One region of the Nostocoides veronense genome, then DNA from elsewhere that is predicted to be linked to it. Evidence: predicted binding sites of a transcription regulator. Region 1 holds the regulator's gene; the other holds the start of a gene.
The links. Region 1 encodes LexA, which represses DNA repair genes until DNA is damaged. Its sites were predicted from a motif close to TCGAACANNTGTTCGA; they were not measured.
Positions count from the first base shown of each region.

Region 2: ABD225_RS08580 (13E12 repeat family protein) is a predicted target of LexA. The motif match lies at 1,376-1,391, and genes of this name have one in related genera.

Region 1 covers NZ_BAAAPO010000008.1:3,706-6,910, forward strand. The annotation lists gene nrdR (transcriptional regulator NrdR) at 1-277, opposite strand, end outside; gene ABD225_RS02515 (LysM peptidoglycan-binding domain-containing protein) at 485-763, opposite strand; gene lexA (transcriptional repressor LexA) at 1,144-1,872, shown strand; gene ABD225_RS02525 (NAD-dependent protein deacetylase) at 1,924-2,796, opposite strand; gene ABD225_RS02530 (LysR family transcriptional regulator) at 2,863-3,205, shown strand, end outside.
Region 2 covers NZ_BAAAPO010000026.1:80,984-84,188, reverse strand. The annotation lists gene ABD225_RS08590 (mycothiol transferase) at 1-25, shown strand, start outside; gene ABD225_RS08585 (HNH endonuclease signature motif containing protein) at 54-803, opposite strand; gene ABD225_RS08580 (13E12 repeat family protein) at 734-1,324, opposite strand; gene ABD225_RS08575 (hemerythrin domain-containing protein) at 1,689-2,315, opposite strand; gene hutH (histidine ammonia-lyase) at 2,392-3,205, shown strand, end outside.

The DNA of each region.
Region 1 (3,205 bases):
GCACGCTCTCTTCGACCCGTTGGGCCAGCAGCGCCAGGTCGTCTTCGGAGACCGGGCGGCCTTGGCAGGCCTTCCGGACGCCGGCGAGGACCTTGGCTCGGCTGAACGGTTCGGAGACGCCGGAACGCTTGACGACTGTCAGCCCGGCCGTCTCGATCGTGGTGAACCGGCGATTGCAGTCCGGGCACTGGCGGCGCCGACGGATCTGCGCCCCGTCGTCACTGGTGCGCGAATCCACCACGCGCGAGTCGGTGTGGCGGCAGAAAGGACAGTGCACGACCACTCCGATCTACGCGACTTTGGGGATGACACCGGGGACAAGATGGGGACAACCTGTGGGTAACAACGCTGCGGATGTGCACTAGATGTGGACGAACTACATGCGTGTAACCACTAGATGTAGGACTCTACGGAGAAAGTAGCCACTACGTCAACCCTTTGGGTCCACCGGCGTGGCGGCGTCCCACCAGCCATCAACGAGGTCTCAGCGCGCCGGAATGACGAGCCGCTGACCAGCAAGAAGGCGGTCGCTGGAGAGCCCATTGGCCACCTGGATCGCCGAGATGGCGTTGACGATCCCGCGCTCGGGCAGATAGGCCTGTGCCAGGCCGGAGAGGGTCTGCCCGGACTGGACGACGACGACCCGCTCCCCGCTTCCCGCGGGGGCCGCCGCACCGGGCCCCGCGGCATACGCAAGGGCCAGGCCCGCACAGAGCGCGACCGCAGCAAAGAGGGTGATCGACAGTCGACCGAGGCGGGTCAAGCGGAAACCAGTAGCCTCTGGACGCATCGGCCGTGACGGGGCCACCCGCGCTGGCGCAGCGGTCGGCACCAGGCGAAGGTGGCCACGGGAGCGCCCACCACGAGTTCCCACGAGGCGCCCTGCCTCGACACCATCCCAAGCGATTGCTGCGCTCATATCCCTATCTCCCTTCGGCGTGTCTATCGAATGTTCGTTCGATAGAACGGTTGTACGATGTCTAGCACGATCCGAGCCCGAGGAGCAAGACACGCTCGTACAGATGTTTGATCTGAACGCGTCGACCCCCTAGGCTCAAGGTCATGGCAGAAAGCCTGACAGGGGGCACTGACAGCCCCTCTGAGCAGGGAAAATGCGATCTACGAAAGGGACGGAAGGCAGCGATGAGCACAGAGGATGGCAGCGGCCAGGTCCATTCACTGCCCGAACGCGACGGCGGCGAGGCCCTGACGGTGCGGCAGCGACGCGTCCTTGAGGTGATCCGCAACAGCATCGACCGGCGCGGCTACCCCCCGAGCATCCGTGAGATCGGCGAAGCCGTCGGCCTGGTTTCTCCTAGTTCTGTTGCTCATCAGTTGCACGCCCTGGAACGCAAGGGCTACCTCCGGCGCGACCCGCACCGCCCGCGCGCGATTGAGGTCGTCTCGCCGGACGCCCCCAAAGCCCGGGGCTACCGGCCCGGGGACCACGTGGAGGAGCAATTCATCGACGAAACCGGTTCGGGCGACGCTCGGCCCGAGGCGTCATATGTCCCGGTGCTCGGCCGGATTGCGGCCGGCGTGCCGATCACCGCAGAGGAGGTCGTCGAGGACGTCTTCCCGTTGCCGCGGCAGATCGTCGGCGAGGGATCGCTCTTCCTGCTCAAGGTCGTCGGTGACTCGATGATCGACGCCGCGATCTGCGATGGGGACTGGGTCGTCGTGCGGCAGCAGCCCACCGCCGACAATGGCGATATCGTCGCCGCGCTCTTGGACAACGAGGCGACGGTGAAGACGTTCAAGCGCAAGGACGGCAAGGTGTGGCTGATGCCGCACAACACCGCCTTCTCCCCCATTGACGGTGACCACGCGACGATCCTGGGCAAGGTCACTGCCGTCCTGCGGCGCGTCTGATTCAGACACGCGGGCGCACCCCGCGGGGTGCGCCCGCGTGCCGTCGGTGCCTTAGGCCAGGGCCGTAACCTCGGACGCCACGGCGTGCAGCAGCGGCGAGATGTCGGCGTCGATCCGCAGGGTGGCGAGGTCATCGCCGCGGGTCGGTCCCTTGGTGACGATAGCGATTGGTTTGCCTTGTGCCGCAGCCCTTTTGACGAAACGCAAGCCGCTCATCACCATCAGCGAAGAACCAATCACGAGCAAGCCGGACGCCGCATCCGTCAACTCGAAGCAGTGCGCGACGCGCTCCGGCGGCACGCTGGCTCCGAAGAAGACGACATCGGGCTTGAGCCGGTCGCCGCGGCATACCAGACAGCGGGGACTGCGGAATCCCTCGATGAGTTCGGGGGCGAGCACGACATCGCCGTCCGGGCGGATCTGCGCCGAGACCCGCGATCCACCGCCGGGATCGCGGTCGATGCCGTCGGCCGCCTGCGGGTTGGCCTCGGCGAGCCAGGCCTGGATCTGCTCGCGCGGATAGCGGGCCGAGCAATCCAGACAGATGACGTCGGCCAGCCGGCCGTGCAGGTCCACGACATCGCGCGCGCCGGCCACCTGATGGAGCAGGTCGACATTCTGGGTGATGACCGTGCCGACCCGGCCGTCGGACTGCAGGGCGGCAACGGCCCGGTGCCCCGGATTGGGGCGAGCGGCGGCGAAACGTAACCACCCGGCATACGACCGGGCCCAATAGCGTTGCCGCGCAGCCGCACTGGAGACGAACTCCTGATGCGACATCGGGGTCACCCGGCGCGTTCCATCCGGGCCGCGGTAGTCCGGGATACCGGAATCAGTGCTGATGCCCGCGCCGGTCAAGACCAGCGGCGGCCCGGAGCCGAGGTATGCCGCGAGTTGCGCGACATGGGTGGGCGACGCGGACACCCCGTCAGTATGCCGTGCCTCACGTCGTCCTCGGGCTGGCCTATAACGCTGCGTTATGGTGGCCCGGTGATCGATGCTGCCGGGCTCCGCGTGATGCGGGCCATCGCCGACGAGGGCAGCTTCACCTCCGCTGCGGCGTCGCTGGGCTATTCGCAGCCCGCGATCTCGCAGATGGTTCGGCGCCTGGAACAGCGGGTTGGCACGCCCTTGGTCGATCGCGTTGGACGCACCGTCCGGCTGACCGAAGCCGGGCACGCCCTCGCCCGGCACGCCGGGACCGTGCTTGCGGCGCTGGACGCCGCCGAGGAGGAGGTAGCGGCGCTCGCGGGTCTGCGGGCCGGACGCGTGCGCCTGTCGGCTTTCCCGTCGGCCTCCGCGACCTTGGTGCCGAAGGCCTTGGCCCTGGTGC
Region 2 (3,205 bases), on a different contig from region 1:
GGTCGGAGAGAACGCGCCCGACTGAATCGCGGTGGCCTCGATCGCGCGCAGGGCTAGCCGGCGCGTTTGCGGAAGTAGACCCACTGGCTGTTGAGGCGTTCGCCGAGCGGGGGTCGGTAGGTGCTCTGGCTGCCTGGCGGTGCGGAATCTTCGGGCTGTTTGCTCACCGGGTCGGGTGGTTCGACGTGGATCGGGTGGCCCTTGCGCGTGTGAAAGGCGAAGGGCTGCAGCGGGTTACGGCGCTCGGTGATGGTGAAGCGGCCGGCGTGGTGGGCGTCGTGGTGGTGCGGGCACAGGCTGATCAGGTTGGCGTAGTCGGTGTCGCCGCCGTCGGCCCAGTGCTCGATGTGATGGATCTCGACGAATCGGGTCGCCGTGCAGCCGGGATAGGCACAGCCACGATCCCGGTCCTCGACGAGTCGGCGCAGCCGCTCCGGGATGGCCCGCTGGCTGCGCCCGACAGACACCGAGTGGCCCTTGGTGTGCCAGTCGATGGCGGTGTCGGCGGTGCAGCCGAGCCGGGCGGCGAGGTGCGCGGCCAGCGTCCTGCGCGCGTTGACCCAGGCGCCTTCGGTGTCGAGGTGGACGTGGACGCGGTAGTGGCTGGTGCGGGCCGGTGACTCGACGGCACCGAGGCTGCGAGAAGCGATCTCGATCAGCCCGTCCGCATATGTCGCGTCCGGATTGCCGGCGGTGAAGAGCGCATCCTTGGCCTCGCGAAGAGCGTTCTCCATCAAGGCGCCATCGGCGGCATCGAGATCGGCCCGGAGCACGAACCGGCCGTCGTCCCACTGCAGGGACACGGAACTCGGCTGGTCGGCTCGGTCGGGAAGGCCAGCGGAGCAGCAGCTACCGTCGGCTCTTCGGTCTTTGATGCATCCTCGGCACGGTCGGGCTCATCGGGCTCTAACGGGTAGCGGTTGACGATCCGCCGCAGGTGGGTGACGGTCATCAGCGGGGCGAGCTCGCAGACCGCTTCCTCGTATGCCGCAGGCACCCGCCCCGCGACCGCCGCTGCCTGGTCGAGGGAGAGCCGCCCCTGCTCCACCAAACCCGACAGCACAGGCAACCGGTCCCGGGCTCGGGCGAGCGTGGTGATCTGCGCCGCCGTCGCCGGGGAGAGTCCGGCCCGCAGCGCCAGCCAATGCTCGGGCGACCGGACGCCACCATTCCCGCCCCAGCAGTCCAGCTCAATCGCCTCCGCCGTCAACTCCACCAGCTCGGCATGCAAGGCATTGAGCTGCCCCGCGACCTGCGTCGCGCGCTCCCAGATCGCGTCCGGATCGGGGCTGGGCGCAGCGAGCGGAAAAGCCACAACACTCATGCCCACACCCCGTATCGCTCGCCTTTGCCCCGATGCGAATTGCTGGCTCTATCGCACGCGCGTTCTACCGCCTGTCAAGCGATTCTCGCACTCCGCCAACGGTTTTCGCCGATTCGATAGGTCGCACGAGCCAGTCGATTGACCCCTAACAGCCATGTCACGCGGCCCACTTACGTGCGCCGACTATCGGGGCAATCATCCGGCCTCGTAGCCGACGATCTCGTCTTCTGGCCGATCGTCGCGCACAGCTCGTGCGCGCCTCGTCGGATGATCGACATCAGTTCGTCATCCGCACGGTCGCTGCGTCGAACCAGGCGCTCCAATCGTTCCCGCAGAACTGTCCTGGTCGAATCCTGGTGCTTTCTCACTCCTTCGAGGTCGCCTCCTCCTCGAGTGCCTTGGTCTTGGCCTTCGCCTCGGCCTCGATCGCCTCCATCTGCTCCCGCACCTCGGCAGGCGGCAAGACCTTCTCGCGCACCGCCTCGGCGAGCAGCTGCGCAACCTGGGCTCGGGAGGCGCAGCCATTCGCCAGAAGGGCATTGCGCTTGGTGCACCAGGCGGCACCCAGCTCGTGGCGGATGGTCGCCGACACATCGGCGCGCGCGGGGTTGAGTATGGACAGTTCCTCCTCGCCACTGTGGTGGGCGACGACCTTGCTCAGTTCCTCGAGGGCGTCCTCATACTTCTGCGTCGTCGTGCCCTTCGCATCCAAGAACGCGAGCAGCGCCTCCAGGATCTCCGCGTGTTCGTGCTCGCCGTGCTCCTCCTTGTCGGCGCTAATGGCCCGCTTGGCGCGCAGCGACGGATAGACCTCACTCTCCTCCGCCTCGGCATGCGCGACCAACAACTCCGCAAGAGCTGTGCGGGCAGCGTCACGATCCCGGTCGTCGCGGCGGCACTCGCGCAGGAGGTCTTCGAAGGTGCGGTGATCGGCGAGGATCAGCTCGACGACATCGCCATTGGTGGGCTGCTGGATCCAGGACATATTCATCAGGCCATCGTGCCCACCCGACCACGGCTGTCGGGTTCTTGTGGCCTGGTGGATTTCGCGGCGCGTCTCGGATTTGATGAACCTTGTGACGTCAACGGTGACCCTCGGCAACGAACCCCTAACCATCGAACAGGTGGTCCACATCGCCCGCTCCGCGCCGCCGGGCACGGACTACCTCGGCGGGCCCGTGCGCGTTGAGGTGAGCGAGGCCGCGTGGGGGAGGGTTCGGCATACCCGCGGGGTGATCGACGCCCTCGCCGACGACTCCGTCGCGCACTACGGAATCTCCACCGGATTTGGTGCGCTCGCCAACACAAGCATTCCCCCTGAGAAGCGAACGCAATTGCAGCGCAGTCTGATTCGCTCCCACGCGGCCGGCTCGGGCGCGGAGGTCGAGCGCGAAGTCGTGCGCGCCCTCATGCTGCTGAGGATCCAGACTCTCGCGACCGGCCGCACCGGCATACGCGAGGAAACACTGCGCGCGTATGTCGCTATGCTCAACGCCGGCATCACCCCCGTGGTGCGTGAGTATGGCTCGCTCGGCTGCTCCGGCGACCTCGCGCCGCTCTCGCATTGCGCACTCGCGCTCATGGGGGAGGGGTGGGTGCGGGACGCCAGCGGCGAGCTGCTGGCGGCTGGCGACGCGCTCGCCACGGCGGGCATCACGCCGGTCGAGCTGCGCGAGAAGGAGGGCCTCGCCCTCATCAATGGCACCGACGGCATGCTCGGGATGCTTTGTATGGCGATCACGGACCTCCGCGCGCTCGTCACCATCGCGGACCTCGCCGCCGCGATGAGTGTCGAGGGCCTGCTCGGAACGGACGATGTTTTCGCCGCCGATCTGCACGCTCTGCGGCCGCAGCCGGGCCAAGCGCTCAGCGCCGCGAACA